3 regions of the Kineococcus gurbantunggutensis genome follow, and region 3 is predicted to be linked to each of the others. Evidence: riboswitches for the same ligand, from Rfam matches in the RefSeq annotation. Region 3 holds a riboswitch; each other region holds the start of a gene.
What was found. Region 3 has a riboswitch for S-adenosylmethionine ahead of ACRYR7_RS04065 (MetQ/NlpA family ABC transporter substrate-binding protein). Riboswitches for the same ligand answer to the same signal wherever they lie in the genome.

Region 1: another riboswitch for S-adenosylmethionine. It lies ahead of ACRYR7_RS15350 (aminotransferase class V-fold PLP-dependent enzyme); the one in region 3 lies ahead of ACRYR7_RS04065 (MetQ/NlpA family ABC transporter substrate-binding protein).
Region 2: another riboswitch for S-adenosylmethionine. It lies ahead of ACRYR7_RS17055 (sulfurtransferase); the one in region 3 lies ahead of ACRYR7_RS04065 (MetQ/NlpA family ABC transporter substrate-binding protein).

Annotation. Positions count from the first base shown of each region.
Region 1 covers NZ_JBJLSG010000082.1:10,976-20,842, reverse strand. The annotation lists gene ACRYR7_RS15400 (hypothetical protein) at 1-278, shown strand, start outside; gene ACRYR7_RS15395 (YnfA family protein) at 455-781, opposite strand; gene ilvA (threonine ammonia-lyase IlvA) at 880-2,172, shown strand; gene ACRYR7_RS15385 (hypothetical protein) at 2,290-2,793, shown strand; gene ACRYR7_RS15380 (HTTM domain-containing protein) at 2,790-3,731, shown strand; gene ACRYR7_RS15375 (DUF4236 domain-containing protein) at 3,738-3,911, shown strand; tRNA gene ACRYR7_RS15370 (tRNA-Ile) at 4,286-4,359, opposite strand; gene ACRYR7_RS15365 (cobalamin-independent methionine synthase II family protein) at 4,454-5,683, opposite strand; gene ACRYR7_RS15360 (O-succinylhomoserine sulfhydrylase) at 5,714-6,928, opposite strand; gene ACRYR7_RS15355 (rhodanese-like domain-containing protein) at 6,913-7,332, opposite strand; SAM riboswitch class I at 7,338-7,424, opposite strand; SAM riboswitch class IV at 7,593-7,707, shown strand; gene ACRYR7_RS15350 (aminotransferase class V-fold PLP-dependent enzyme) at 7,750-9,099, shown strand; gene ACRYR7_RS15345 (LLM class flavin-dependent oxidoreductase) at 9,192-9,867, shown strand, end outside.
Region 2 covers NZ_JBJLSG010000099.1:8,405-18,113, reverse strand. The annotation lists gene ACRYR7_RS17060 (immune inhibitor A domain-containing protein) at 1-2,268, opposite strand, end outside; SAM riboswitch class I at 2,480-2,573, shown strand; gene ACRYR7_RS17055 (sulfurtransferase) at 2,840-3,748, shown strand; gene ACRYR7_RS17050 (hypothetical protein) at 3,899-4,042, shown strand; gene cobA (uroporphyrinogen-III C-methyltransferase) at 4,020-5,270, opposite strand; partial or broken gene ACRYR7_RS17040 (sulfate adenylyltransferase subunit 1) at 5,438-6,967, opposite strand; gene cysD (sulfate adenylyltransferase subunit CysD) at 6,967-7,905, opposite strand; gene ACRYR7_RS17030 (phosphoadenylyl-sulfate reductase) at 7,926-8,690, opposite strand; gene ACRYR7_RS17025 (nitrite/sulfite reductase) at 8,687-9,709, opposite strand, start outside.
Region 3 covers NZ_JBJLSG010000013.1:38,981-48,847, reverse strand. The annotation lists gene ACRYR7_RS04075 (methionine ABC transporter permease) at 1-536, opposite strand, end outside; gene ACRYR7_RS04070 (methionine ABC transporter ATP-binding protein) at 598-1,629, opposite strand; gene ACRYR7_RS04065 (MetQ/NlpA family ABC transporter substrate-binding protein) at 1,631-2,584, opposite strand; SAM riboswitch class IV at 2,806-2,915, opposite strand; gene ACRYR7_RS04060 (FecCD family ABC transporter permease) at 3,161-4,219, shown strand; gene ACRYR7_RS04055 (ABC transporter substrate-binding protein) at 4,268-5,302, shown strand; gene ACRYR7_RS04050 (ABC transporter ATP-binding protein) at 5,299-6,102, shown strand; gene ACRYR7_RS04045 (DUF6328 family protein) at 6,055-6,498, opposite strand; gene ACRYR7_RS04040 (hypothetical protein) at 6,570-6,758, opposite strand; gene ACRYR7_RS04035 (methylated-DNA--[protein]-cysteine S-methyltransferase) at 6,755-7,390, opposite strand; gene ACRYR7_RS04030 (RNA polymerase sigma factor) at 7,459-7,965, opposite strand; gene trmB (tRNA (guanosine(46)-N7)-methyltransferase TrmB) at 8,033-8,806, shown strand; gene ACRYR7_RS04020 (Gfo/Idh/MocA family protein) at 8,903-9,867, opposite strand, start outside.

The DNA of each region.
Region 1 (9,867 bases), on a different contig from region 3:
ACCCGCCCGGTCCCGAGGAGGTCGTCGCGGTCGTCGACGAGGTGCTCACCGGGGTGGCCGAGGGCGACTTCGCCGTGACGCTGGAGCGCGCGGCCGCCTTCTGCCGCATCGTCGCCGTCGGCCGGGCCCACCACGCCGACGAGCCCTCGCACACCGGCCGGCACGCGGACCCCGAGGACGCGGCCGCGGCCCTGACGCGCTCGGCCGCCCGGCTGGTGCGCACCGCCGAGCAGCTGGAGGTCGTGGCGCGGCGCTGGCGCGCCGGCGAGCTGGGCTGAGGGCGGGCCCGTCCCGTCCTGCCGGGCGGCGGGCGCGCCGTTACAGTGGTGTCGTGGCGCCGGGCCGCGGTAGCCCCGGGTCCCAACTGGAGCCGCTACGAGCGGCGATGCGCCGTGAGGCGCTTCCCGGTCCGGCGTCACACCCCCTCCCCCGGCGCACCGGCCCGCGGGCCGGCTCAGCGCTCCCGCGGCGCCAGCACGATGATCGCCGCGCCCACCAGGCACACCGCCGCCCCGGTCAGGTCCCACCGGTCCGGGCGGAAGCCGTCGGCGAGCACCCCCCACAGCAGCGATCCGGCCACGAAGACCCCGCCGTAGGCGGCCAGGACCCGGCCGAAGGAGGTCTCCGGCTGCAGGGCGGCGACGAAGCCGTACCCGGCCAGCGCCAGCGCGCCCAGCCCGCACCACCACCAGCCGCGGTGCTCGCGCACGCCCTGCCACACCAGCCAGGCGCCGCCGATCTCCAGCACCGCCGCGGCCGCGAACAGCGCCGCCGTGCGCACCGCCTCCTGCGCCCCGTCCACCGCGCTCCCCCGTCCCCGGACCGTCCCCGGCCCGCCCCCGGTCCCGGGCACCGGCCGGCGCGCGGGAGGATCGGGGCATGACGCTAGAGGTGCCGCGGCCCGCGGCGACCACGCCCCTGCCCGGCGCCGCCGACGTCGAGGCGGCCGCGCGGCGCCTGGCGGGCGTCGTCACGCGCACCCCGCTCACCGAGGCCGCGCGCTGGTCGGCGGCGACGGGGGCGCGGGTGCGCCTGAAGCGCGAGGACCTGCAGGTGGTGCGCTCCTACAAGCTGCGCGGGGCCTACAACCTGATCGCCCAGCTCGGCGAGGACGAGCGCGCGCTGGGCGTGGTCACCGCCAGCGCCGGCAACCACGCCCAGGGCCTGGCGTACGCCTGCGCGGCGCTGCGGGTGCGCGGGCGCGTGTACGTGCCCCGCACCACCCCGCGCCAGAAGCGCGACCGCATCGCGGCCCTGGGCGGGCGCTTCGTGGAGACGGTCGTGCTCGGCGACACCTACGACGACTCCGCCGCGGCCGCGGCCGAGCACGCCGAGCGCTCGGGGGCCACGGTCGTGCCGGCCTTCGACGACGCGCGCACGCTGGCCGGGCAGGGCACGGTGGCGGTGGAGCTGGTGGAGCAGCTCGCGGAGCTGGGCGAGGCGCCGCCGGACGTGCTGGTGGTGCCGGTGGGCGGCGGCGGGCTGCTGGCGGGGGTGCTGACGTGGGTGCGCGAGCGGCACCCGGGCGTGCGCGTGGTGGGCGTGGAGCCGGCCGGGGCGCCGTCGATGGCGGCGGCGCTGGCGGCGGGCGCGCCGGTGCGCCTGGAGCAGCTGGACTCCTTCGTCGACGGCGCCTCGGTGCGCCGCGTCGGCGACGTCACGCACGCGGTGGTCGCCGGCTCGCCGGTGGAGCTGGTGACCGTGGCGGAGGGGGCGGTGTGCGTGGAGATGCTCGCGATGTACCAGACCGACGGGATCATCGCCGAGCCCGCCGGGGCGCTGGCGACGGCGGCGCTGGCCGGGGCGGTGCGCGTGGAGCCGGGCCAGGACGTGGTGTGCGTGGTCTCCGGCGGCAACAACGACGTCAGCCGGTACGCGGAGATCGTCGAGCGGGCCCTGGTGCACGAGGGCCGCAAGCACTACTTCCTCGTGGACTTCCCCCAGGAGCCCGGCGCGCTGCGCCGCTTCCTCGACGAGGTCCTCGGCCCCGACGACGACATCACGCTCTTCGAGTACGTCAAGCGCAGCAACCGCGAGACCGGCCCGGCGCTGGTGGGCATCGAGATCCCCTCCCGGGACGACCTGCCGGCGCTGCTGGAGCGGATGGCCGCGGCTCCCCCGTCCTTCGAGCGCATCTCGGCCGCCGAGCCGCTGTACCGCTACCTGCTCTGAGCCGCCGCGCGCGGCGCGGGCACCGGCGGCGCGGCGCGGGTGCGCGGCGGGTCCCGGCTGGCAGGATCCGCTCGCCCGCGCCGGACGGGCGCGGACGGTCGAGGCGAGGGGGTCCCGGTGCACGAGGCGTCCGAGCCCGTGCGGCGCCTGGGCGCCGCGGCGCTGCTGTGGCGCAGCGCCGCCGCGGTGGTGTTCCTGCTCCTGCTGAGCGCCGGGACGCTGCGCGGCACCGACGACGGCTGGCCCTTCGCGCCGATGTCGCAGTACGCCTTCGCGGTGGACCTGGACGGGGAGGTGCGCTCGCCGTACGTGCAGGGCACCGGCACCGACGGGGTGGTGCGCCGGGTGCCGCTGACGGCGGGCGGCGTGGGCGTGGAGCGCTCGGAGGTGGAGGGGCAGCTGCCGCGGTTCGTGCGGGACCCCTCCCTGCTGGAGGCGCTGGCGGCCGCGCACGCGGCGCGGCACCCGGAGCGGGTGCGCTTCGCGTCGCTGGAGCTGCGCCAGCGCGTCAGCGACCTGGCGGGCGGCCGGGTGGTGCGCGTGCGCGACGACCTGCTGGCGAGCTGGACGGTGCCGGACCCGCGGCAACCGCTGGGCTGCTGCGGCGGGGGCGCCCCGTGAGCGGGGGCGTCGCGGGGGCCGCCGCGGGCGCGTGGCGGCGCTGGTGGGCCCCGGCGGTGCCGGCGGGGCGGGTGGCGCTGCTGCGGGCGGTGCTCTACCCGTTCGTGGTGCTGGACGTGCTGGTCCTCACCGACGACCCGCTCGCGCACGGCGACGTGCCGGTGCAGCTGTACCGGCCGCTGGCGCTGCGGCGGCTGCTGCACCTGCCCGCGCCCTCGCCGGGGTACGTGCGGGTGCTGCTGGTGGTGCTGCTGGTCAGCGCGGTGGTGGCCGCGTGCGGGCGGCTGCCGCGGCTGGCGGGGGCCGTGTGCGCGGCGGCGTACCTGGACTGGCTGAGCAACGCCTACAGCTACACGAAGGTCGACCACGACCACGCGGCGCTGGTGGTGGCGCTGCTGGTGCTGCCCACGGTGGGCGCGGTCCGGGTGCGCCCAGGGACCGGGCGCGGGGCCGGGCGCGGGGCGCGGTCGCCCGACGAGGCCGCCGGGTGGGCGCTGCGCTGCGTGCAGGTGGCGGTGGTGTGCACCTACTTCCTGGCCGGGTGCGCCAAGGTGCGCTTCGGCGGCTGGGACTGGGCCGGCGGCGCGGTGCTGACGTGGGCGTTCTCCCGGCGCAGGACGGCGCTGACCGACGCGCTGGCCGCGGTGCCGCCGGTGCTGGTGGCGCTGCAGTGGCTGGTGCTGGTGGCGGAGCTGCTCAGCCCGGTGATGCTGTGGCTGCGCGGGCGGGCGCTGGCCGCTGCGGTGCTGTTCTGGCTGGCGTTCCACCTGGGCACGTACCTGACGCTGCGGATCCACTTCCTGCCCACCGTGGTGTGCCTGCTGGCGTTCGCCCCGCTGGAGCGGCTGGTGCCGCCGGTGCGCCCGCGGGGCCGGCGCGCGGGGACCGGGCGGCGGGCGCTCCCGGCCCAGGAACCGGCCGCCCGCGGGGGCCGTTGAGCGCGCATGGGCCTGATCTTCCGCCGCTCCAAGGACCTCGGCCGCGGCGTGCGGCTGAACGCCTCGAACCGCGGCGTCAGCTTCTCCAAGCGCTTCGGGCGCACGACGGTCGACTCGCGCGGGCGGTTCTCGGTGCGCCTGTTCAAGGGCCTGACCTGGCACGGCAGGCTCTGGAAGTAGGGCGGCGCTGCACCGGGCGGGTGAGCCGCGGCGCCCGGTCGGGTGAGGGTCACCGCCCGAGCGGGTGAGGTGCGCTCCGGGCGGGCGGGCCGCGCACCGATGTGGTTGAACGTGACACGACACGATGCGCTGACCCGGTGGTGGGCCGACCTCGACGACGCCGGCCGGGACGCGGCCCTGCTGCTCGAACCGGGACGGCGCCTGCCCGGCCCGCTGGCCGACGGCCTGCGCCGGCACGGGGTGCCGGTGCCCTCCGTCTCGGTCGCCTGGGACGTCGACGGGCGCCAGGAGGTCTCCACCGTCCACGTCCAGCCGCGCGAGGTCGCCGACTTCCTCACCGGGGTGCGCCGGGACGGCGCGCGTCCCGGCGCCGGTGGGGCGGGTGGGGCTCGAACCCACGACCGAGGAATTATGAGTTCCCTGCTCTGACCGACTGAGCTACCGCCCCCGGGCCCGCGAGCCTACCCGCCCCGCGGGCCGGCGCACCGCCCGCACCCCGGCGGCGGGGCGCGGGCGGTGCGGGCGGCGCGGGTGGTGCGGGCTCAGCGGGAGAGGCGCTCGCCCGCCAGGCGCGCGCCCTCGGCGAGGGCGGCGAGCTTGGCGGTGGCGATCTGCGGGTGGATGCGCCCGCCGAGGCCGCAGTCGGTGGAGGCGACGACGTTCTCGGCGCCGACGACGGAGGCGAACCGCTCGATGCGGTCGGCGACGAGCTCGGGGTGCTCCACGACGTTCGTGGCGTGGCTGACGACGCCGGGCACGATCTTCTTGCCGGCCGGCAGCTGCACGTCCCGCCACACCTTCCACTCGTGCTCGTGACGCACGTTGGCGGCCTCGAACGAGTAGGAGCCGGCGTCGATCTCCAGCATGAGGTCGGCGATGTGCTTGAACTCGACGTCCGTGGTGTGCGGGCCGTGCCAGCTGCCCCAGCACAGGTGGAAGCGGACCCGGTCGGTGGGCAGGCCGCGCAGCGCGTGGTTGAGCGCCTCCACGCGCACGCGGGTGAACGCGCGGTAGTCCTCGACGCTGGGCTCGGGGTTGATCTGGTCCCAGTTCTCCGCGATGGAGGGGTCGTCGACCTGCAGGGTCAGGCCGGCGTCGAGGACGGCGCGGTACTCCTCGCGCATGACCTCCGCCCACGCCCAGATGTGCTCCTCCTCGGTGGCGTAGTGGCGGTTGGAGATCCGCGCGCCGCTGCCGGGCGAGAGGGAGGTGATGAAACCGCGGCTGCGCTCCAGGCCGGCGGCCTCCAGGCCGGCGACGAGGTTGGCGACGTCGGAGGCGATGGCCTCCTGGCCGACGTAGCGCAGCGGGCCGGTGGTGGCGGGGAACGCGGTGGCGGTCTTGCCGGTGGAGATTCCCGAGGCGGGGTCGGTGTAGGCGTCGTGGAACAGCTGCCAGTCGCGCCGGTCCGGGAAGCTCGTCAGCCGCACCCGGCCGGGCTCGGAGCGCACGGTGGGCTGGCTGAAGATGTCCTCGCCGGTGACCTCCAGGCCGGCCACGCGCTGGAAGGAGTACGACCACCAGGCGCCGTAGTCGACGGCGCTGCTCATGGCCTTGCCGTACTCGCCGTCGCCGACGATCGTGATGCCCAGGTCGTGCTGGCGCTGCACGAGGTCGACGACGGCCTCGGTGAGCAGCTTGTCGAAGTCGGGGGTGCGCTTCAGGGTCAGGCCGTCCTCGGCGAGCTCGCGGGCCTCGTTGGCGGCGATGAGCTCGGGCGTGCGGGGCAGGCTGCCGGCGTGGCTGACCTCGATGCGTCGGGGGGTGCTCACGGGTGCTCCGTTCGTGGGGTGGTGGCTCGCTCAGCGCCGCAGGGCGCGGTCGAGGTCGTCGAGCAGGTCGTCGGGGTCCTCCAGGCCCACCGACAGGCGCAGCACGGCGTCGGACAGGCCGATGGCCGCGCGGCCCTGCTCGCCGAGGCGGCGGTGGGTCGTGGTGGCGGGGTGGGTGGCCAGCGACTTGGCGTCGCCGAGGTTGTTGGAGATGTCGATCACGCCGAGGCGGTCGAGCACCTCGAAGGCGCGCTCCTTGCCGCGGCCGTCGGGCGCGTCGAGCTCGAACGTGACGACGGTGCCGCCGAGCTCCATCTGCCGCTTGGCCAGTTCCGCCTGCGGGTGCGAGGGCAGCATCGGGTAGCGCACCCAGCGCACGCCCGCGGCGTCCTCCAGGTGCTCGGCGATGCGCAGGGCGGTGGCCGCGGAGTGCCGCACGCGCAGGCCGAGGGTCTCCAGGCCCTTCGCGAGCGTCCAGGCGTTGAACGGGCTGAGGGTGGGCCCGGTGTGCCGGGTCAGCTCGCGGAACCGGCCGTCGACGAACTCCGACGTGCCCAGCACCGCGCCGCCCATGACGCGGCCCTGCCCGTCGATGTGCTTGGTCGCGGAGTACACGACGACGTCGGCGCCGAACGCCAGCGGCCGCTGGCCGACGGGGCTGGCGAAGGCGTTGTCGACCACGACCGTCGCACCGGCCGCGTGCGCGAGCTGCGCGACGGCCTCGATGTCGACGAGGGTCTGCATGGGGTTCGCGGGGGTCTCGAAGAACACCGCCTGCGCGGGGGTGGACAGGGCCCGCTCCCACTGCGAGAGGTCCTCGCCGTCGACGAACTCCGTGCTCACGCCCCAGCGGGGCAGGATCTCGTCGAGGATCACGTAGCAGGAGCCGAACAGGCTGCGGGCGGCCACGACGCGGTCGCCCGCGCCGAGCAGGGCGGCCAGGGCGTAGAACACCGCGGACATGCCGCTGGCCAGGCCGTAGCAGGCCTCCGCCCCCTCGAGCAGGCGCAGCCGCTCGGTGAACACCGACACCGTCGGGTTGCCGTAGCGGGAGTAGACGTAGCGGTCGACCTCGCCGGTGAACGCGGCCTCGGCGTCGGCGGCGGAACCGTAGACGTACCCCGACGTCAGGTACATCGCCTCGGACGTCTCCTCGAAACCCGAGCGCGCCATCCCGCCGCGCACGGCGGTGGTGTCGGGCCGCCAGGGGCGGGGGGTGCTCTCCTCGTTCACGACTGCCTCCACGGCAGGCCCTCGGCGCGCCAGCCGGCGCCGCCGCGGTGCCCGTGCTCGTCCAGGTCGCCCTCGAAACCGTTCAGGACGTTGTAGCTGGGGGTGATGCCGGCGGCCGTGGCGGCCTCGGCCGCGGCGACCGAGCGCTTGCCGGAGCGGCACAGGAACACCACCGGGCCGCGGCGGCCAGCGGTGATCCCCGCGCGCTCCAGCTCGGCGAGGAACCGCGCCCCGGGGGCGGCGGGGTCCTCGGGCGCCCAGGAGGCGAACACCGGTCCCCTGCCGGTGCCCGCGGTGTCCGGGACCCCGACCCAGGTCCACTCCGCCTCGGTGCGGACGTCGACCAGGACCGCCTCGCCGTCCTCGTGCAGCAGGTCGAACGCCTCGCGCGGAGCGAGGTCGCCGGCGTAGCTCACGTGCCCTCCCATCGGTCCCGGCATGAGCACCCTCCCGTAGGGGGTTGCTGCGGCGTCGTCGAGCCAGGTCTCTCGGCCGCTCTGGATGGTCCTGCCAGCGTAGGGCATGCCCGGCCGTGCCCGGGCGCCGTCGGCACCGGCGGGCCCGTCCGGGGCGCCTCCCGCCCGCACGGGCCCGCGCCCGCCCCCGGTGCGCCGCCGCGGTGCCGACGCGGTGCCGACGTTGCCAGGCGGGGCGCGCCCGTGGCACGCTCCGGGCAGGTCATGAGCGCCAGCGCGAAGCCCCGGCTCGCTGGCCGGCAACCCTCCTCACGCGGCGGGGTGCCCCGGGTGACGACCTGGCCGGTGCCGAGGTGGCGCCGGCAAGCGCGGACCCGCGGGCACCGTCCGGCGGGTCCCCTCCCCGAGGAGGCCCTCGTGCCCACGCCCACGCTCCCCGCCCCCCGCTGCGCGCCCGCGCTCGCCCCGCTGCTGCCCGTCGTCGGCGCCGCCACCCGCGTGCCGCTGGCCACCGGCGGGGAGGCGGTCTACGCCAACCTCGACAACGCCGCCAGCGCGCCCGCGCTGGCGGCGGTGGCCGAGCACGTGGCGCGGGTGCTGCCGCACTACGCCAGCGTCCACCGCGGCGCGGGCTACCTCTCGCGGGTGTCCACGGAGCTGTTCGAGTCCGCGCGCGGCGCGGTGGGGCGCTTCGTCGGGGCGCGGCAGGACGACGCGGTCGTCTTCACCCGCAGCACCACGGACGCCCTGGACCTGCTCTCGCGCGCCGTGCCCGCCGGCGGGCGCGTGCTGGTGGCGGACGTGGAGCACCACGCGAACCTGCTGCCCTGGCAGCGCTCGGCGCGCACGACGGTGGTGCCCGGCGGCCCGGACGCGGCCGGCACAGCGGCGGCGCTGGAGGCGGAGCTGGCCGGCGGCGGCTACGCGCTGCTGGCGGTGACGGGCGCCTCCAACGTCACCGGCGAGGTGCTGCCGCTGCGGCGCCTGGCGCGCGCCGCGCACGCCGCCGGCGCCCGCATCGCCGTGGACGGCGCCCAGCTCGTGCCGCACCGGCGGGTGGACCTGGCCGGCGACGACCTGGACTGGATCGCCTTCTCCGGGCACAAGCTCTACGCGCCCTTCGGCGCCGGGGCGCTGGTCGGGCGGCGGGACTGGCTGGACGCGGCCGAGCCGTACCTGGCCGGCGGCGGCGCGACGCTGGAGGTCGGGACCGGGGGCGTGCGCTGGGCCAGCGGCCCGGAGCGCCACGAGGCCGGCTCCCCCAACGTGCTCGGCGCGGCGGCCCTGGCGCGCGCGTGCACCGCGCTGGCCGCGCTGCCCCCCGGCGCGCTGGAGGAGCACGAGGCGGCGCTGCGCGAGCGCCTGCTCGACGGGCTCGCCGCGCTGGAGGGCGTGCGGGTGGTGCGCCCGGACGCCGAGGACGCCGTGGGGGTCGTCACGTTCACCGTGGAGGGGCACCCGTCCTCGCAGGTCGCGGCGTACCTGTCGGCCGAGCACGGCATCGGCGTGCGCGACGGGCGCTTCTGCGCGCACCGGTTCGCGGACTCCCTGGGGCTGTCCTCCGGCGCGCTGCGCGCCAGCACCGGCGTGGGGACCGGATCGGCGGACGTGGACCGGCTCCTGGCGGCGCTGCGGCGGTTCCTCACCGCCGGGCCCGAGCTGCGCTACGCGGTGGTCGACGGCTCCTGGGGCCCGGTGGGCGACCCGCGGCCCGACCCGGCGGGTTTCCTCGGCGCCGACCTCGACCGCGTCGCGCGGCCGCGGTGACCCCGGGGCGCTCGCGGGAGCGCCCGCGCCGCCCGCCCCCGACGGCCACCACCCGCCCCACCCGTTCCGACCACCCCGACGAGGAGCCCGCCGTGCCCGACCCGTTCCACCTCCTGCTCGACGTCGACGGGGGCGGGTGGCACCCGGCCGCCTGGCGGCGCTCGCGCAGCGCACCGGCCGACGTGTTCTCCCCCGCCCGGCTGCGCGGGTTCGCCGTCACCGCCCAGGCGCAGGGCCTGACGGCGCTGACGTTCGAGGACTCCCCGCTGCCGGACGCGCGCAACCCCGTCGGCCACCTGGACGCGGTGCAGCGCGCGGCGTTCCTGGCCGGCACCACCGAGGGCGTCGGGCTGGTGCCGGTGGTGCCCACCACGTACACCGAGCCCTTCCACGTGGCCGCGCAGATCGCCTCCCTGGACCACTCCTCGGCCGGGCGCGCCGGGTGGATCGCCACCGCCACGCCGGAACCCGCCGCCGCCCGGGCGGTGGGCCTGCCCGCGCTGGCCGGGGAGGACCTGCGCACCGAGCTGGCCGACGTCGTGGGCGCCGTGCGCGCCCTGTGGGACTCCTGGGAGGACGACGCGGTGGTGCGCGACGTCGCCACCGGTCGCTACGTCGACCGCGACCGGCTGCACCACGTGGACGTCGACACCGGCCGCTGGTCGGTCAAGGGCCCGCTGACCGTGCCGCGCTCACCGCAGGGGCAGTCGGTCGTGCTGGCCGCCGAGGGGGCGCTGCCGGCCGGTCAGGTCGACGTGGTGCTCACCG
Region 2 (9,709 bases), on a different contig from region 3:
GGTCTTCGGCACCTCGACGCCGGACCAGCCGTCGGCGTCGGGCTGCTCGCCCGGCGCGACGTACCAGTCCTTGGTGTCGTCGAAGACCGGCACGGCGGGCAGGCCGCCGTAGGTGCCGGCCCTGCCGGTGTCCGGGTCGTGCAGGGTGATGCGGTCGGTGGCCTGCCGCCCGAAGGTGGAGTCGTACGACTGCACCCGCGGGCGCCAGCTCTCGCCGTTGCCGCGGTCGGTGCCCTCGTCGTCGGTGGGCTCGTACAGCAGGCCCGGGTGGGCGTCGACGGGCAGGACGAGCCCGCCGCCGGGGTGCGCGCCGACGTTGTTGTCGGCGTACTGGGAGTTCCAGTAGGTCACCAGCAGGCCGTCCTGGTACGCGTAGCGCTCGGCCCAGTCCGGGCGGGAGCGGTCGCCGTAGTTGTACGGGCCGGTGGCCAGGCTGGCGTCGTAGCCGCGGTACTGGCGGTACTCGGCGATGTAGGCGTTGAAGTACGAGCGCGTGGTGCTGCCCGTGGTCGAGGTGAAGCCCTTCAGCGTCCAGCTCGTCACCGGGGTGGAGCCGAAGGAGACGGCGTCCACCTGCAGGCCCGGCTCCGTGGCCGCGCCGTCGGTCCAGTAGCGGAAGCCGACCAGCGCCCCGGCGGGCACGCCCGCCAGGGAGGCGCTCAGGTCCACCCACTGGCCACCGGTGGTGCCGGTGACGCCCTGGCCGAAGTTCTGGCCGTTGGGGTCGGTGGTGGTGGAGCGGTTCGTCGCCAGCGGCGTGAAGGTCCTGCCGCCGTCGGTGGTGTAGACGGCGTAGGCGTAGTCCCAGTCCTGCTCGATCTGGTACTTCACCTTGGCGCGCAGCGTGCTCGCCCCGGCGGGCAGCGGCGCGAGCATGGTGTTGTCCAGGTCGTCGCCGGCGCCGGAGTACCAGAAGTCCGCGCCCTCGAACGGGGTGCCGATCGTGGTGGTGACCTTCTTGTCGGGCAGGTTCACCACGAGCGCCTGGGCCTGCTTGGTGTTCGCCTCCGCCGGGCCGAGCTTGGTGCTCACCTTGGCGCCGGGCGCGACGGTCTCGTGGTTCAGCCAGCCCAGCTGCAGCTTCTCCCAGGCGCCCATGTGCATGGGCTCGGTGCCGATCCCGTCCTCGGGGCGGCCGCTGCTGCCGTAGGAGCCGGAGGACATCAGCGACCAGAACGCGGTGGAGTTCTCCGCGCCGCCGGAGTTGCCGGAGGTGTCGTACAGGTCGGGCAGGCCCAGGTCGTGGCCGAACTCGTGGGCGAAGACGCCGACGCCGCCGTTCTCCGGCTCGACGGTGTAGTCGCCCACCCAGTACTTCGACCCCCCGATGCGGGTGCCGCCGAGCGGGTTGGTCGTGCCGCCCACGGAGGGGCCGCCGGCGCCGACGCGGGTGCTCTGGTTGTACCAGCGGTGCGACCAGATCGCGGCCTGGCCCAGGGTGCCGCCGCCGACCTCCTCGCCCTCGCCGGCGTGCACGGCCTGGAAGTGGTCGATGTAGCCGTCGGGCTCGTCGAAGTCGCCGTCGCCGTCGAAGTCGTAGCGGTCCCACTGGTCGAAGCGGGAGAGCTCCTGGTCGATCTGCGCGGCCGACCTGCCGGCGGCGACCTGCTGGGCGTACCAGCCGTTGAGGGAGTCGTTGACGAACGTCCACGCCGCCCGGTCGCCCAGGGCGTTGTCGCCGTAGGAGGCGCCCGTGCCGGGCAGGCGCACCCAGTCGGTGACGGCGCCCTCGACGGTGTAGCGGCCGGAGGAGACCTCGTCGTAGTAGTTGGCCATCGACACGTCGCCCTCGGCCTGCGAGAAGAGCAGGTCCTCGTAGTACGGCCGGGAGAAGTCCTTCGTCCAGATGGTGGTGTTGTCCACCGAGCGGTCCGGCGCGGGGATGCGGTTGTGCGGCAGGTCGCTGAACTCGCCGAGCACGGTGAAGATCTGGTCGGTGTCCTCGCGGGCGAGCTCGACGAACTGCCCCTTGGCGACCTCGACGACCTTCCCGTCCCCGCGCGCGGTGGCCTTCCCGCGCAGGACCTTCTCCAGGCCGGCCTGGCGCAGGGCGCGCTGCTTGTCGGCGAGCGGGTTGGGCAGGTCGTGGGCGCGGCCGGGCGCCTCGGTCCCGGGGGCGGCCCCCGAACCGGTGCCCGCCGGGGCCGCGGGGGCGGGCGCCGCCGCCGGGGGAGCGGTGCTGGGTGCTGCGGGGGGTGCTGCGGAGGCGACCGCCGGGGTGGCCGCGACGAGCGCGGCGCCCACGACGGCGCAGAGGGTTCTTCTCAACGCACGTGCTCCTGGGATCGAGGGGGCTGGCGCCCGCGTGCCGGAGGGTCTCCGGCGACGGTGTCGGGCGGCCGGGTTCGACTTTATGTCACCCACATGGTTCGTCAAGACACGCAACAGGGAGTTAACAGAGTGCCCCGCCGAACGAGCCCGGCCGCCGCGCGGGTGAGCCGGTTGACACGGCGCCCCTGCGCCGGGCACGGTGTCCCCACGACCATCGAGAGCGGCCGAGAGACCTGGCTCGACGACGCCGCAGCAACCCCCCTCCCGCAGGGCGTGGGTGCTTCCGCCAGGACCGATGGAGGGCACGGCATGACGCAGGACCGCACCACCGAGCTGCACTCGCGCCGGCACGTCGACCTGTGCCGCTGCGGTTCCGCCGCCTGTCGCTGACGACCCGCGGAACCCGTTCCCGACCGCGGGGCGCGCCCCGCGGACCCGGGGCGCGCCCCGCCCGCCGGTGCACCCGCCGAGCCCCCGACCGGGGCCCGTCTGGCGCACCCTCCCCGCCCGAAACCCCGGCCGTCCCCGCGCCGGGCACCCCTCACGCACGCACCTGGAGAGAACCCGCATGTCCACGAGCACGTCCGCCGCGGCGCCCGCCGACACCACCGACGCGAAGTTCGCCGAGTACGCCCACCCCGAGAAGCTGGTGAGCACGGCCTGGCTCGCGGAGAACCTCGGCCGCGAGGGCCTGGTCGTCGTGGAGAGCGACGAGGACGTCCTGCTGTGGGACACCGGCCACATCCCCGGCTCGGTGAAGGTCGACTGGCACACCGAGCTCAACGACCCGGTCACCCGCGACTACGTCGACGGCGCCGGGTTCGCCGACCTGCTCTCGCGCAAGGGCATCCGCCGCGAGGACACGGTCGTGCTGTACGGCGACAAGAGCAACTGGTGGGCCGCGTACGCCCTGTGGGTGTTCACGCTGTTCGGCCACGAGGACGTGCGCCTGCTCGACGGCGGGCGCGCCAAGTGGGTGGCCGAGGGCCGCGAGCTGACCACCGAGGAGCCGGCGCGCGAGCGCACCGAGTACCCGGTGGTCGAGCGCGACGACAGCCGCGTGCGCGCCTTCGCCCCCGACGTGCGCGAGCACCGCGGCGGCCTGGTGGACGTGCGCTCGGCGCCGGAGTACAGCGGCGAGCGCACCCACATGCCCGACTACCCGCAGGAGGGCACGCTGCGCGGCGGGCACATCGCCGGCGCGGCCAGCGTGCCGTGGGCCAAGGCGGCCGACGAGGACGGCACGTTCAAGGACCGCGCGGCGCTGGAGGAGATCTACTTCGGCGGCGCCGGCCTGACGCCGACCACGGAGACGATCACCTACTGCCGCATCGGCGAGCGCTCCAGCCACACCTGGTTCGTGCTGACGCACCTGCTGGGCCTGGAGAACGTGCGCAACTACGACGGCTCCTGGACCGAGTGGGGCAACGCGGTGCGCGCGCCCATCGTCGTCGGCACGGAGCCGGGCACCCGCTGACGTCCCGCGCGCGGGGGCCGCGGCCGGTGCCGCGGCCCCCGCGCGCGTCCCCGGCAGCGTCCTCCCGGGGGTCCTGCGGTGCCGAGGTGCCCGAAGTGCCCGAGGTGCCGAGGACCCCGCGCGGGGGACCGGTGACACGAGGAGGTGCCCGTGGCCAGCCCCGACGAGCACGCGTTCGACGTGCTGGACGTCCTGGAGGTCCGCCCGCGCGCGCCGCGGGGACCCGCCGGCTCGCGCGGCCCGGCGGCGCTGCGGTTCGCGCGCCGGCTGCTCAGGCGCCTGCGGCGGCGCTGACGCCCCGCGCGCCCAGCGCCTCGATGACCTCGCCGACCACGACGACGGCCGGGGGGCGCACCCCCGCGGCCCGGGCCACCGCCGCGATCTCGCCCAGGGGCGCGGTGGTGGTGCGCTGCCGCGGCGACCAGCCGTCCTCGACGACCGCCACCGGGGTGCCCGGGTCGCGGCCGGCGGCCACCAGCGCGGCGCTGAGCCGCTCCAGCGCCGAGACGCCCATGAGGACGACGAGGGTGCCGTCCAGGCGCGCCAGCGCCTCCAGGTCGTCACCGGCGAGGTCCTCGTGCCCGGACAGCACCGTGACGCAGCGCGCCGCGCCGCGGTGGGTGACGGGGATGCCGGCGGCGGCAGGCACCGCGAACGCGCTGGTGACGCCGGGCACCACCTCCACCTCCACGCCGGCCTCGCGGCAGGCCAGGACCTCCTCGCCGCCGCGGCCCAGGACGTAGGGGTCCCCGCCCTTCAGGCGCACCACGGTGCGCCCGGCCAGGGCCGCCTCGACCAGGACGCGGTTGATCTCCTCCTGCGGCACCGGGTGGTTCCCCGCCGCCTTGCCGACGTCGACGACCTCGACGTCCGGGTCCAGTTCGGTGAGCACCCCGGTGGGGGCCAGGCGGTCCACGACCACCACGTCGGCCTCGGCCAGGCGCCGGCGCCCGCGCAGGGTCAGCAGCTCCGGCTCGCCGGGCCCGCCGCCCACCAGGACCACCCGGCCCGGGTGCGGCCGCCGCCGGCGCAGCGGCAGCTCGCCGGAGTCCAGCCGGTGCCCCAGCGCGCCCGCCAGGACCCGGGCGCGCTCGGCGTCCAGGCCGGTTCCGGTACCGGCGCTGCTGCCGGCGCCGGTGCCACCCGCGGTCACGGAGACCACGACGTCGTCGCGGCGCACCACGGCGGGTTCCACCGCGGTGCCGGCCGCCGCGTCGCCCGGGCGCACGCACCACACGCGCCGCTGCTCGGCGAGGACGGCCAGGGCCTCGTCCTCGCGCGCGTCGCCGGTGGCGGCGTGCACCAGCCAGGCGTCCTGCAGGTCCGCCGGCCCGGCGCTGCCGCGCCGCACCCGCACCCGGCCGGCGGCGCGCAGCTCGCGCAGCTCCTCGCACAGCGCCTCGGCGACGACGAGGACGTCGGCCCCGGCCTCGGCCAGGCGGCGCGCGCACCCGGCGGCACCGGGCCCGCCGCCGGCGACGAGCACCCGCCGCCCGCGCAGGTCCAGGTGCAGCGGGTGCATCACGCGGTCCCGGTGGTCCCGGTCGCGGTGCCCAGCGCGCCCAGGACGCGCCCGGCGGCGGTGGCGACGTCCTCGCCGGCGGTGAGGGTCAGCACCTCGCCGCGCAGACCGGCCCGCGCCACCACCGCCGCGGCGGTGCCCGCGGCGGCCGCGTCGTCGGCGGCCAGCAGCGCCACCACGCCGGCGTCGGCGAACAGCCGCGCCACGTGGGCGGTGCGGCGCAGCGCCTCGGCCCGCTCGGGGGCCGAGCCGGCCAGGTCGGCGCCGAGCCCGGAGCGCAGGTTCTCCTCGCGCACCGCGTACGCCGGGCGCCCGGCCGCCAGCAGCGCGGCCTCCGCCGCCCGGGCCACCTCGGCGGGCTCCGGGGCGCCCGGGGCGGGCACCAGCCACAGCGCCGCGCCCAGGTGCGGGCGCTCGGCGCCGGAGGGCACCCACCCCTCGCCGGTGCGCTCGCGGGCGGCCGCGCGCCGGTCGGCGGCCTCGCGCACCACGCCGGCGGCGACGGTGTCGTGGCTGTGCTCGTCGACCAGGACGAACGCGCCCATGTCGCGGTTGCGGGTGTACGGCTCCACGACGAGGTCGACGGACGTGCGCAGCGTCACCGCGCCGATGTCGTTGAGCTGCAGCGCCTCGGGGGCGGGCAGCTCCGCCAGGGTGCGCGGGTCCATCCGGTCGTGCAGCGCGGTGACCTCCGCGCGCACGGTGCGGGTGGTGTGCTTCAGCAGCAGCCGGCGCCCGGGGACGAGGGGCTCGGCGTGCATCCAGCACAGCTGCGCGCGCAGCTCGCGGGTGACCACCGGCTCCGCGCCGGGCGCCACCAGCACGTCGCCGCGGCCGACGTCGAGCTCGTCGGCCAGCTCCACCGCCACCGACAGCGGCGGCACGGCCACCTCGCGCTCGGGGTCCAGCGCGTCCAGGGCGCTGACGCGGGTGCGCGCCCCGGAGGGCAGCACCACGACCTCGTCGCCGGCGCGCAGCGTGCCGGCGGCCATCCGGCCCGTGTAGCTGCGGCGCCGGCCGGCGACGGGGCGCGAGACCCACTGCACCGGCAGGCGCAGCCGGCCCACCCCGAAGTCCGGCGGCAGGACCTCCACGGAGTCCAGGTGCTCCAGCAGCGTGGGCCCGTCGTACCAGGGCGTGGCCGCCGAGCGGCGCGCGACGTTGTCGCCCTGCTTGGCGGCGACCGGCACGACGAGCATCCGCACCCCGAGGCGGTCGGCGACCTCCTGCAGCTCCGCGCGCACGGCGGAGAAGCGGCGCCGGTCGAACTCGACGAGGTCCATCTTGTTCACCGCCGCCACCAGGTGCGGCACGCCCAGCATCGTGGCGATGCGCGCGTGCCGGCGGGTCTGGTCCAGCACCCCGGCGCGCACGTCCACCAGCAGCATGGCCAGGTGGGCGTTGGAGGTCCCGGTCACCATGTTGCGGGTGTACCGCTCGTGCCCGGGGGTGTCGGCCAGGACGTAGTTGCGCCTGGCGGTGGAGAAGAACCGGTACGCCACGTCGATGGTGATGCCCTGCTCGCGCTCGGCGCGCAGGCCGTCCGACAGCGCCGCCAGGTCCGGGCCCTCGGGGCCCTCCACGGCGGCGAGGTGGTCGGTGGGCAGGCTGCCGGTGTCCAGCAGCAGCCGCCCGATGAGGGTGGACTTGCCGTCGTCCACCGAGCCCGCGGTGGACATCCGCAGCAGTTCCCGCATCAGAAGTACCCCTCGCGCTTGCGGTCCTCCATGGCGGCGGAGGAGGTGCGGTCGTCGGCGCGGGTGGCCCCGCGCTCGGAGACGGTGGCGGTGCTGATCTCGGCGATGACCGCCTCGACGTCGGTGGCCTCCGAGCGCACCGCGCCGGTGACGGTGAGGTCCCCGACGGTGCGGTAGCGCACCCGCAGGCGCTGCACGCGCTCCCCGGGCCGCGCCGGCGTGAGGTCGGTGACCGCCAGCAGCATCCCGTCGCGCTCGACGACGTCGCGCTCGTGCGCGAAGTAGATGCCGGGCAGCTCCAGCCCCTCCAGCGCGATGTAGCGCCACACGTCCAGCTCGGTCCAGTTGCTCAGCGGGAACGCCCGGACCTGCTCGCCGCGGTGGATGCGCCCGTTGTACAGCGACCACGGCTCGGGCCGCTGGTGGCGCGGGTCCCACTGCCCGGCGGCGTCGCGCACGCTGAACACGCGCTCCTTGGCGCGGGCGCGCTCCTCGTCGCGGCGCGCGCCGCCGAACGCGGCGTCGAAACCGCCCTCGGCCAGGGCGTCGAGCAGCGTGCGGGTCTGCAGCCGGTTGCGCGAGGAACCGGGGCCGCCCTCCTCGCGCACGCGGCCGGCGTCGATGCTGGCCTGCACCGAGGCGACGACCAGGCGCAGGCCGCCCTCGCGCACGCGCCGGTCGCGGAACTCGATCACCTCGTCGAAGTTGTGGCCGGTGTCCACGTGCAGGACGGGGAACGGCAGGGGGGAGGGGCGGAACGCCTTCTCCGCCAGGCGCAGCAGCACGATGGAGTCCTTGCCGCCGGAGAACAGCAGCACGGGGTTCTCGAACTCGGCGGCGACCTCGCGGACGATGTGGACGGACTCGGCCTCCAGCGCCCGCAGGTCGTCGACGGCGGTGGGCCCGGGCGCACCGGCCGCGTCGCGCGCGTGCGGCACGGCGGTGGTGGTCGGCGCGCTCACAGGTGGATCCCGCACTCGGTCTTGGCGGTGCCGGCCCAGCGGCCCGAGCGCGGGTCCTGGCCCGGGGCGACCGGGCGGGTGCACGGGGCGCAGCCGATCGAGGGGTAGCCGCTGGTGAGCAGCGGGTTCACCGGGACGGCGTGCTCGGTGGCGTAGTCGACGAGCTCGTCGAACGTCCACGCCGCCAGCGGGTTGAGCTTGACCAGCCCGTGCCGCTCGTCGAACTGCACCAGCGGGGTCCCGGCGCGGGTGGGCGCCTCCTCCCGGCGCACCCCGGTCACCCAGGCCTCGTACCCGCCCAGCGCCGCGGCCAGGGGCTCGACCTTGCGCAGCCGGCAGCAGGCCGCGGGGTCGCGCTCGTGCAGGCGGGGGCCGAGCTCGGCGTCCTGCTCGGCCACGGTGCGCAGCGGCAGCACGTCGACGACCCGCACCGGCATCGTCGCGGCGACCTCGTCGCGGGTGCCGCGGGTCTCGGCGAAGTGGTAGCCGGTGTCCAGGAACAGCACGTCCACGCCGGGCGCGCACCGGGCGACCAGGTGCGGCAGGACCGCGTCGGCCATGCTGCACGCCACGGCGAGGGTGCCGGGGAACGTGGCGGCCGCCCACGCGGCGACCTCCTCGGCGCCGGCGCCCTCCAGGCGCCGCGCCCCCTCCTCGGCCAGCGCCCGCAGCTCCCGCGCGGAGCGGGTGCGCCCGAGCGGGGTCGCGGTGGCGGGCGCGGTGGTGGCGGTGGTGGTGGCGGTGGTGGTGGTCTCGCTCATCGCAGAGCCTCCTCGTCGCTGCGGTGGGCCCACGCCGCGAACGTCTCGCGCGGCTCGCGGGTGTCGAGGTAGCGCCGCACGACGCGCTCGACGTAGTCGGGCAGGCCGTCGGCGGTGACCTTCAGCCCGCGCACGGTGCGGCCCAGGCCGGGTTCGGCGCGGTCGGCGGAGGCCAGCCCGCCGCCGAGGTGCACCTGGAAGCCGGGGACCTGCTCGCCGTGCTCGTCCTGCACGAGCTGGCCCTTCAGGCCGATGTCGGCGGTCTGGATCCGCGCGCAGGAGTTCGGGCAGCCGTTGACGTGCAGGGTGATGGGGGTGTCGATCTCGACGCCGGCCAGGCGGCGCTCCAGCTCGTCGACCGCCCGCGCCGACGTCGCCTTCGTCTCGACGATCGCCAGCTTGCAGTACTCCAGGCCGGTGCAGGCGATGGTGTTGCGCCGGAACGGCGAGGGGGTCGCCGTCAGGCCCAGCTCCTCCGCGCGCGCCAGCAGGTCCTGCACGCGCTGCGGGTCGACGTCGAGCACCACGACCTTCTGGTGCGGGGTCAGCCGCACCCGGCGCGAGCCGGCCGCCTCGGCGGCGTCGGCGAGCGCGCGCAGCAGCGTGCCGCTCACCCGCCCGACGGTGGGGGCCAGGCCCACGTACAGGCGCCCGTCCTTCTGCTCGTGCACGCCCACGTGGTCCCCGCGCCCGGACGGCGCCGGCGGCGGCGGGCCGTCGGGCAGGGCCCGGCCCAGGTACTCCTCCTCCAGCACCCGCCGGAACCGCTCGGCGCCCCAGTCGGCCACCAGGTACTTCAGGCGGGCCTTGTTGCGCAGCCGGCGGTAGCCGTAGTCCCGGAAGATCCGCACGACCCCGTACCAGACCTCCGCGGCGTCCTCGGGCGCCACGAACGCCCCGAGCCGCTGCGCCAGGTGCGCGCTGGTGGACAGCCCGCCGCCGACCCACACGTCGTAGCCCGGGCCCAGCTCGGGGTGCACCACGCCCAGCAGGGAGATGTCGTTGATCTCGTGGACGAC
Region 3 (9,867 bases):
ATGATCGTGGCGACGCTGACGTAGACGACGCCCCAGTCGTAGCGCTGCGAGCCGTAGGTGATGGCGTACTGGCCCAGGCCGCCGCCGCCGACCAGGCCCGCCTGGGCGGTCATGTCGACGATGCCGACGAAGATGAACGTGTAGCCCAGCACCAGCGGCCCCAGGCCCTCGGGCAGCACGACCCCGAAGAGGATCCGCAGCCGGGAGGCGCCGGCGGCGCGGGCGGCCTCCACCACGCCGGGGTCCACGTTCACCAGGCTCTGCTCGACGATGCGCGAGACCGCGAACGCGGCGGCCAGCGAGATCGCGAACGTCACCGCGTTCGTGCCGATCGTCGTGCCGATGACGGCCACCTGCAGGGGGCCGATGGCGGCGAGGAAGATGACGAACGGGATGGGCCGCACGACGTTGACCAGCACGCCCAGGACGCCGAACACCAGCCGGTTGCCCAGCAGGTTGCCCGGCCGGGTGGCGTACAGGGCGATGCCCAGCGCCAGGCCGAGCACGCCTGAGGCGACCATCGAGACCAGCGCCATGAACAGCGTCTGCCAGATCGCGTCCCGGTAGACGTCGAGCGTGTCGAGGAAGCCCTCCACGTCAGACCTCCTCCTCGACGGCGACGCCCGCCGCGCGCAGCGCGGCCAGGGCGGCGTCCACGGCCCCCTCGGGCCCGGTCGCCTCGTACGTCAGCGAGCCCAGGCGCCGCTCGCGCAGCTCCGAGACCCCGCCGTGCACGAGCTCGGTGCGCACCCCGGCGCCGCTGAAGGCCCGGTCCACGCGCTTCTGCAGGTCCGGCTCGTCGGTGACCTGCACGGTGAGCAGGCGGCCGGGGTGGCGGTGGCGCAGCCGCTCCAGCACGTCCGGCTCGGGCCGGTCGTGCAGGACGCTGCGCACGAACCGCCGCGCCGGCGCCGTGCGCGGCGCGGAGAACACGTCGTAGACGTCGCCGACCTCCACCACGCGTCCGTCCTCCATGACCGCGACCCGGTCGGCGATCTGCCGCACCGCGTCCATCTCGTGGGTGATGACCACGATCGTGACGCCGAGCTCGCGGTTGACCCGCCGCAGCAGCGACAGGACCTCGGTGGTGGTCTCCGGGTCCAGCGCGCTGGTGGCCTCGTCGGCCAGCAGCAGCGGCGGGTTCGTCGCCAGCGCGCGGGCGATGCCCACGCGCTGCTTCTGCCCGCCGGAGAGCTGCTCGGGGTGGGCGTGGGCGCGCTCGAGCAGGCCGACGAAGTCCAGCAGCTCGGCCACCCGCGCGTCGCGCTGCGCCTTCGGCACGCCGGCCACCTTCAGGGGGTAGGCGACGTTCCCGGCGACCGTTCGGGAGCGGAACAGGTTGAACTGCTGGAAGATCATGCCGATCTTCTGCCGGGCCCGGCGCAGCTCCTTCTCCGGCAGCCGGGTCAGGTCCTGCCCGGCGACGGTGACCGTGCCGGAGGTCGGCGCCTCCAGCGCGTTCATCAGCCGCACCACCGTCGACTTGCCGGCCCCGGAGTAGCCGATGACGGCGAGGACCTCGCCCTCGTGCACGTCGAGGCTGACGTCGTCGACGGCGGTGACGGCCTTGCCGCCCCTGCGCTCGTACCGCTTGCTGACGCCCGTGAGGCGGACGATGGGTTCGGCCACGTCAGCCCTGCGCCGCCCGGGCGTCCTGCTCGACGTCGGTGAGCTCCTGCTGCAGGGTGGCGGCGTCGGTGTCGCGCACCACGGCCTGCGGGTAGCTCTTGACGAACTCCGCCTGCACCGCGGGGTCGTGGATGAGGGCGGCCAGGTCCAGGTACGTCTGGTCGCCGGTGTCCTCCGCGCGCGAGACGAAGAGGTTCACGTAGGGCGCCGCGGAGGAGCTGCTGGGGTCGTCCTGGAACACGATGTCGTCGGGCGACAGGCCGGCGCTGGTGGCGTAGTTGTTGTTCACCACGGCGCCGGCGGCCGAACCGCTCTGCAGGGCGTTGGCGGTCTGCGAGGCGTCCAGCGCGGTGACCTCGACCTTGGCGTCCTGCACGTCGTCGGTGGTGGAGAACGCGTTGCCGCCGCCCTCCAGGGTGAGCAGGCCGGCGGCCTGCAGCACCAGCAGCGCGCGGGCCTCGTTGATGGCGTCGTTGGGGATGGCGATCGTGGCGCCCGGGGCGAACTGCCCCGGCTCGTCCACGGTGGTGGAGTACAGCGGCAGCGGGTAGACGGCGGTGGCGCCGATGGGCTGCAGGTCGTCGCCGGCCTCGACGTTGTAGTTCGCCAGGTACTGCACGTGCTGGAACTGGTTCAGGTCGACCTCGCCCTGCTTCAGCGCCGGGTTCGGCAGGCTGTAGTCGGAGAAGTTGACCAGCTGCACCTCGACGCCCAGCTCGGAGCGCGCCTTGTCGACGTAGGTCTTCCAGTACGGCTCGGCCTGGTCGGTGACGCCGATGCGCACGGTCCGCACCTCGCCACCGCCGGCGGCGGTGGTGGCGGTGTCGTCGCCGGTGCCCCGCACGACGAGGGTGACGACGATCGCCACGATCGCGACGATCGCGAGGCCGATGACGATCGGCAGCTTGCTGCGCCCGGGCTTCTCGGGCAGGGCGGGCGGCGTGGTGCTGGACAACGCGGGCTCCTCGTGGGTCGTGCTCGGTGGGTGCGCCGGCGGACCGGGGGTCCGCGGCGGGGGTCGAGGGGGCGGCGCCGCGGGGGCGCGCGCGGGGTGGGGGGCGGTCAGCCGGCGACGGTGGCGGTGCCGCCCCGGGGACACGACGGGGACGCGGCGCGCGGGCTCACGACGGCTTGCCTCCTGCTCGGGAAGGCCGCGGGCACCGGGGGTGCCGCACGGCCACACGCTTGCGGGACGCTCCGTCCCGCCGGGCTTTCACCTGGAGCACCCCACCGCGGACGAGGGTTGCCGGTCAGCTAGCCAGGGCTTGTCGCTGACGCTCGATGCCGCCGCGAATCGTACGAGGGCCGCGCGGGGGGCGTCAAAACGCCCCGGGGGCGGGCGCGGCGGCGCCACCGGCGCTGTTGCGAGTAGGTTGCAACAAGCGGTCGGTGCGGCCCGCCCGCTCCCGTCCCCGCGCCCGCAGGAGGTCCCGTGCCGTCAGCCGGCGCCCCGCCCCGTCCCGGTCCGCCCGGTCCGCCCGGCCCGCCCGGGCCCGCCGCCCCCGGCCGCGCCGCGCGCCCGGCCGACCCGCTGGGCCGGCGCGCGCGGGCCCGCCGCCGCGCCGCGGTGCTGGTGCTGCTGGTGGCGCTGGCCGCGGCGGCGGCCGTGCTGGGCGCCGCGGCGGGCGCGGCCGCCGTGCCGCCCGGCGACGTGCTGCGCATCGCCGGGCACCACCTGCTCGGGCTGCCTGCCCCCGCCGTCGCCGGCCCCGCCGCCGGCGCGGTCGCCGACGCGGTGGTGTGGCAGGTGCGCCTGCCGCGGGTGCTGCTCGGCCTGGCCGCCGGCGCGGGCCTGGCGGTGTGCGGCACGGCGATGCAGGCGATGGTGCGCAACCCGCTGGCCGACCCCCAGCTCCTCGGCGTGACCTCGGGGGCCTCCACGGGCGCCGCGGCCGCCCTCCTCTTCGGCGCCGGCGCCGGGTGGGGCGCGCACGCCCTGCCCGGCAGCGCCTTCGCCGGCGCGCTGGCCGCCGCCGTGCTCGTCCACGCCGTCGCCCGCTCCGCCGGCCCGCTCACCTCCGCGCGGCTGCTGCTGTCCGGCGTCGCCGTCGGCCACGCCCTGCACGCGGCCACCAGCTTCCTAGTCTTCGCCTCCGGCTCCGCCGAGGGCGCGCGCTCGGTGGTGTTCTGGCTGCTGGGCTCGCTCGGGCTGGCGGCGTGGGGCGCGCCGCTGGCGGTGGTGCTCGTCGTCGTGGCCGCCACCGCGGTGCTGCTGACGGCGTGGGGGCCGCGGCTGGACGCCCTGGCGCTGGGCGACGAGACCTCCCGCGCGCTGGGGGTGTCCCCGGCGGCGTTCCGCACGGCGCTGCTGGCCGTGGTGGCGCTGTGCGTGGGGGTGCTGGTGGCCGCCTGCGGGGCCATCGGCTTCGTCGGCCTGGTCGTGCCGCACGTGGCGCGGCGCCTGGTCGGCGGCGCGCACCGCTGGTGCGTGCCCGCCGCGGCCGCCCTGGGCGCGGCGTTCCTGGTGGCCGCGGACCTGCTGGCGCGCACCGCGCTGGCGCCGCAGGAGCTGCCCGTGGGCATCGTCACCGCGCTGGTCGGCTGCCCCTTCCTGCTGTGGCTGGTGCGCACCACCCGCACCGCCGCGTGAACCCCGCGACGACCCCGCGACGACCCCGCGACCCCTCCGAGGAGACCCGTGCCCCGCAGCGACCGCCACCACCGCACCGCCCTGCGCACCCGCGCCGGCGCCCTGGCCGCCTGCGCGCTGCTGACCGCCGGGTGCGGCGCCGGCGGTGAGGGGGGCGAGCGGGACGCGGCCCCGGGCGCCGGGCGCGTGGAGGTCGTCAACTGCGGCCAGCGCGTGCAGGTGGCCTCCCCGCCCGGGCGCGTGGTGCTGCTCAAGAGCGCCGCCGTGCCCGCCCTGCACGCCCTGGGCGTGCTGGGCAGCGCGGTGGCGCGCGCCGGGCAGTACCCGGCGGGCTACTACGACGCGGCCGCGCGGGCGGAGCTGGACGCGGTGCCCCTGCTGACCGACCGCACCGACACCGCCGGGCACCTGCGCATCTCCCGCGAGACGGTGCTGGCCCAGCGCCCCGACCTCGTGCTCGGCGAGGTCGACGGCCTGGACCGCGCGGTGCTGGCCGCCTCCGGCGTGCCGCTGCTGGAGGAGCCGGCGCTGTGCCGCACCGGCGAGCCGGCGTCCGGGTTCGAGGAGGTCTACGCGCAGGTCGAGCTGTACGGGCGCGTCTTCGACCGCGAGGAGCGCGCCCGCGAGGTCGCCGACGGGCTGCGCGCGCGCGTGGAGGCGGTGCGCGAGCGGGTGGCCGCGGCCCGGGCCGCCGGCGCGCCGCGGCGCACCGCGGCGGTGCTGTACCCCACCGTCGGCGGGGGCGTCACCTACGCCTACGGCGCGGGCAGCACCGCCGCGCCGCAGCTGGAGGCGGCGGGGCTGGTCAACGCGTTCGCCGACGTGGCCGACCGCGTCTTCGAGGTCACCCGCGAGGAGCTGCTGGCGCGCGACCCGGACGTGCTCGTGCTGCTGCACGGCGACGGCGAGCCGGGACCGGTGCTCGAGGCCGTGACGGGCCTGCCCGGCGCCGGGGGCCTGACGGCCGTGCGCGAGGGCGAGGTGCTGGTGCAGCTGTTCAACTTCACCGAGCCGGCCACGCCGCTGGCGGTGCAGGGCCTGGAGCGCATCGCCGAGCGGTTCACCACCGGGACGGCGCCGTGATCCGCGCGCGCGGCGTGCGGTTCGCGCACCGCGACCGGCCGGTGCTGCACGGCGTGGACCTCGACGCCGCCGACGGCCGGGTCGTGGGGCTGGTGGGCCCCAACGGCAGCGGCAAGACGACGCTGCTGCGCACCCTGCACGCCTCGCTGCGCCCGTCCGCGGGTCGGGTGGAGGTCGACGGCGACGACGTGGGCGCGCTGTCCACCCGCGAGGTCGCCCGGCGGGTGGCGGTGGTGGCCCAGGAGGGCGGGGGCGCCCCGGCGCTCACCGTCGCGGAGGTGGTGCTGCTGGGCCGCACCCCGCACCGCCCGGCGTTCGCGCGCACCAGCGCCGCCGACGAGGACGCCGCCGCGGCGGCGCTGGAGCGGGTGGGCGCCCTGGACCTGGCGGGCCGGCCGTTCGCGGCGCTGTCGGGCGGGGAGCGCCAACGGGTGCTCATCGCCCGCGCGCTGGCGCAGCGGGCGCCGAACCTGCTGCTGGACGAGCCGACCAACCACCTGGACGTGCGCTACCAGCACGAGGTGCTCGCCCTGCTGCGCGGCCTGGGCCGCACCGTCGTGGTGGTCCTGCACGACCTGGACCTGGCGGCGGCGCACTGCGACGAGGTGGTGCTGCTGCAGCGGGGCCGGGTCGTGGCCGCCGGCGCGCCCGGGGAGGTGCTCACCCCCGGCGCGGTGCGCGCGGTGTACGGCGTGCGGGCGCACCGGGTGGAGCTGGGGGACGGCTTCGCGCTGGTGCTGCGCCCGCCGGCCTCACCCGGTGCGCCCGGCCTCCACGGCCCGCACGGCGAGCAGCGGTAGCAGCCACCAGCACAGGGCGACGAGGACGCCGACGAGACCGGCCGCGGCCAGCCCGGCGGCCCGGCCGCCGACGACGTCCACGACGAGCAGCACGCCGCCGGTGACGACGAGCCCGACGGTGGCCAGGCCCGCCTTGGCGTAGCGCGTGCCCACGTCGACCAGGCGCGCCTTGGAGCGGCGGCGGAACAGCGCCCGGTGGTACCCCACCGGGGCCACGAACAGCACGATCGCGGTGACGGCCAGCAGCAGCACCACGACGTACACGCCGCGCTGGTAGGCGTCCAGCTCCTCGAAGCGCGACTGGAACGGCAGCGTCATGAGGAAGCCGGCGAGCAGCTGCACGCCGGTCTGCACCACCCGCAGCTCCTGGAGCAGCTCGACCCAGTTGCGGTCCATGCGCTCGGTGGGCGTCTCCCGGCGCAGCCCCGCGTAGGGGTCGTCGGGGTCACCGGCGACCCCGGGTCCGCTCAGGGGCCGACCCCGCCGTCGGGGTCGTCGAGGACACCGGGCTCCTCGCGCTCGTCGGCGTCCACGGGGTCCGGCCGCTCGGCGGCGCGGGCGAGGCGCTCGCGCTCGGCGGCGTCCTCCACGGCCTCCGCGTCCTCGGGGGTCACGGGGCTCTCGGGCGTGAAGTCCTCGGGGCTGCTCTCGCTCACGGGCACACCCTGCCGCGCGCACCGGTCGCCGTCGACCCGTGGGCGGGCGCGCCCTCCAGCCGCAGCAGCAGCCGCTTGGCCTCGGGGCCGCCGAGGTAGCCGCCGGCGCTGCCGTCGGCGCGCACGACGCGGTGGCACGGCACGAGCAGCGGCAGCGGGTTGCGCGCGCACGCGGTGCCCACGGCCCGCACCGCGCGGGGGCTGCCGACGGCCTCGGCCACGCGGGCGTAGGTGGCGGTGGTGCCGTAGGGCAGCTCGCGCAGCGCGGTGAGGACCTCGCGGCGGAACCCGCCGGCCAGGGACGGGTCCAGCGGCACGTCGAAGGCCCGCCGGCGCCCGGCGAAGTACTCCTCGAGCTGGCGGGCGGCGGCCTCCAGGGGGGCGGGCGCGCGCAGCACGCGCGGGCCGAGCCGGGCCGCGAGCTGCGCCAGGACCGCGTCGTGGTCCTCGCGGGCGAAGGCGACCCGGGCGACGCCGCGCGGGGTGGCCGCCAGCAGCAGCGGCCCCACCGGGGAGTCCACCGTCCGGTACGCCACGTCGAGCAGGTCCTCGCGCGCGGCGGCGCCGGCCAGGCGCTCGCGCAGGGCGCGCAGGTGCGCGTCCTCGCCGGGGCCGCCGCGCGCCCCGAGCAGGTCCTCGACCCCCTCCGGGCGCTCACGCGGGTGCGGGTGCTGGTGCGGGTGCTGGTGCGGGTGCTCGGTCACGACGGCTCCTCCGGCGGGGTCCAGGTGCGGCGCAGGGCGGCGACGCCGTCGGCGGCGGCCCGCCGCGCCGCCTCGGGGGTGCCGCCCACGAGGGCGGCGACCTGCGCGTGCGGCAGGCCGGCGAGGTGGTGGTACGCCACGCACCGGCGCTGCTTGGGCGGCAGCGCCGCCACCGCCGCCCGCAGCCGCGCGTCGCGCACGGGGTCGCCCTCGGGCGCGGCGACGGCGGTCTCGGGCAGCTCGGCGGTGGGCACCGGGCGGCGGCGGGCGGCGCGGTGGGCGTCGACCGCCTTGCGGTGCGCGATCGTCACCAGCCACGCGCGCACGTCGCTGCCCGGCGGCAGGGACGGGTAGGCGCGCAGCGCCGCCAGGAACGTCTCGGACCAGGCGTCGTCGGCGGCGTCGGGGCCGACGACGGCGCGGCACACGCGCAGCACGAGCGGGCCGTGCCGCTCGACGACGGCCTCGAACGGCTCCAGCGGCTCCCCGGTGCGTGCCTCCACACCCCGCTGACGTCCGCCGGGGCCGCCGCGTGAGGTCACCGCACCATCATCCGGCCCGGCCCCGGCGGTGCCGGATGATGGTGCGGTGACCGCCCCCTCCGCCGACGCCGCCGCCGCACCCGCCGGGACCACCGGCGCCGAGGGGGCCGAGGGGGCCGAGGAGCGCTCGGTGCGCTCCTACAAGCTGCGCCGCGGCCGGATGGGCAGCGCCCGCCGGGAGGCGCTGCGCACCCGCCCGCAGGCCCTGGCCGTGCCGGACGGGGAGGGCCCGCTGGACCTGCCCGCGCTGTTCGGCGCCGGCGTCCCGGTCGTGCTGGAGATCGGGTTCGGGACGGGCGCCACCACCCTGGAGATGGCGCGGGCCGACCCGGGCACCGGCGTGCTCGCCGTCGACGTCCACACCCCCGGGGTCGCCGCGCTGGTGCTGGGCCTGCGGGAGGGGGGCCCGGGCAACGTGCGGGTGCTGGAGGGCGACGGGCGCCTGCTGCTGCAGCAGCGCATCGCCCCGGGCGCCCTGGCGGGGGTGCGGGTGTACTTCCCCGACCCGTGGCCCAAGGCGCGCCACCACAAGCGGCGCCTGGTCGACGCGGGGTTCGCGGCGCTGGTGGCCGACCGGCTGGCGCCCGGCGGGCTGCTGCACGTGGCCACCGACTGGGAGCCGTACGCGCAGCGGGTGGCCGAGGTGCTGGCGGCCGAGCCGGGGCTGGAGCTGCAGGCCTCGCGGGAGCGGCCGGCCTGGCGCCCGGTGACCCGCTTCGAGGCGCGGGGCCTGGCGCGCGGGCACGTGGTGACGGACCTGCTGGCCCGCAGGCCGGCAGCGCCGGCCCGCCCGCGGGGCTGACGGAGCCCGGCAGCACGAGGACCCGCCCACCCGGTCGTCCGCTCGGGTGAGCGGGGTTCCGGGTGGGCGGGTCCTCGTGCGCCGGGGGTCAGGCGGTCAGGCGGTGAGGTCCACCGGCTCGCCGACCGCCTCCGGCCGCTGGCACGTCGTGCTCAGCTCCACCGTGGAGCGCGTGTCCGCCGCCCGCTGCACCGACTCCATCACGTCCAGCACGTGCAGCGCGACCTCATCGCTCGCCCGGTGCGCACGCCCCTCGCCCAGCGCGATCGCCAGGTCCGCCAGCCCGTACCCGCGCCCGGCGCCGACGTACCCCGCGCGCACGCCGACGTCGCGCCAGTTGCCCGCCTCGTCCGCGTCCGGGCCCGGCGCCGGGGCACTGGCGGCGGAGTACACCTGCACGCTGCCGTCGAAGTGGTTCGGGTCCGGCACCGAGAGCGAACCGCCCGTGCCGTGCACCTCGATGCGCGGCAGGCGCGCGGCCCAGGTGTCGAAGCTCATCACCAACGTGGACACCGCCCCGCTGGCGTGCACCAGCACCCCGGCCACCGAGGAGTCGATCGCCACGTCGAAGGACTGCCCCGCGCGCGGGCCCGAGCCGATGGTGCGCTGCTGCTGCGGGCGCCAGGAGACGCCCACCACCCGCTGCACCGGGCCCAGCAGGTGCACCAGGGAGGTGACGTAGTACGGGCCCATGTCCAGCAGGGGCCCGCCGCCGGGCTGGTAGTAGAAGTCCGGCTGGGGGTGCCAGCGCTCGTGCCCGGGGGTGGTCATGAACGCCGTGGCCGAGTGCGGCACGCCGATCTGCCCGGCGTCGAGCACCGCGCGGGCGGACTGCACCCCGGTGCCCAGCACCGTGTCCGGCGCGCAGCCCACCCGCAGCCCGGCGGCGGCGGCGGCCTTGACGACCTGCCGGCCCTGCTCCACGTGCATCGCCAGCGGCTTCTCGCCGTAGACGTGCTTGCCCGCGGCCAGCGCCTGCAGCGCGATGTCGGCGTGCGTGGAGGGCAGGGTCAGGTTCAGGACGACGTCCACGTCGTCGGCGGCCAGCAACTGCTCCAGCG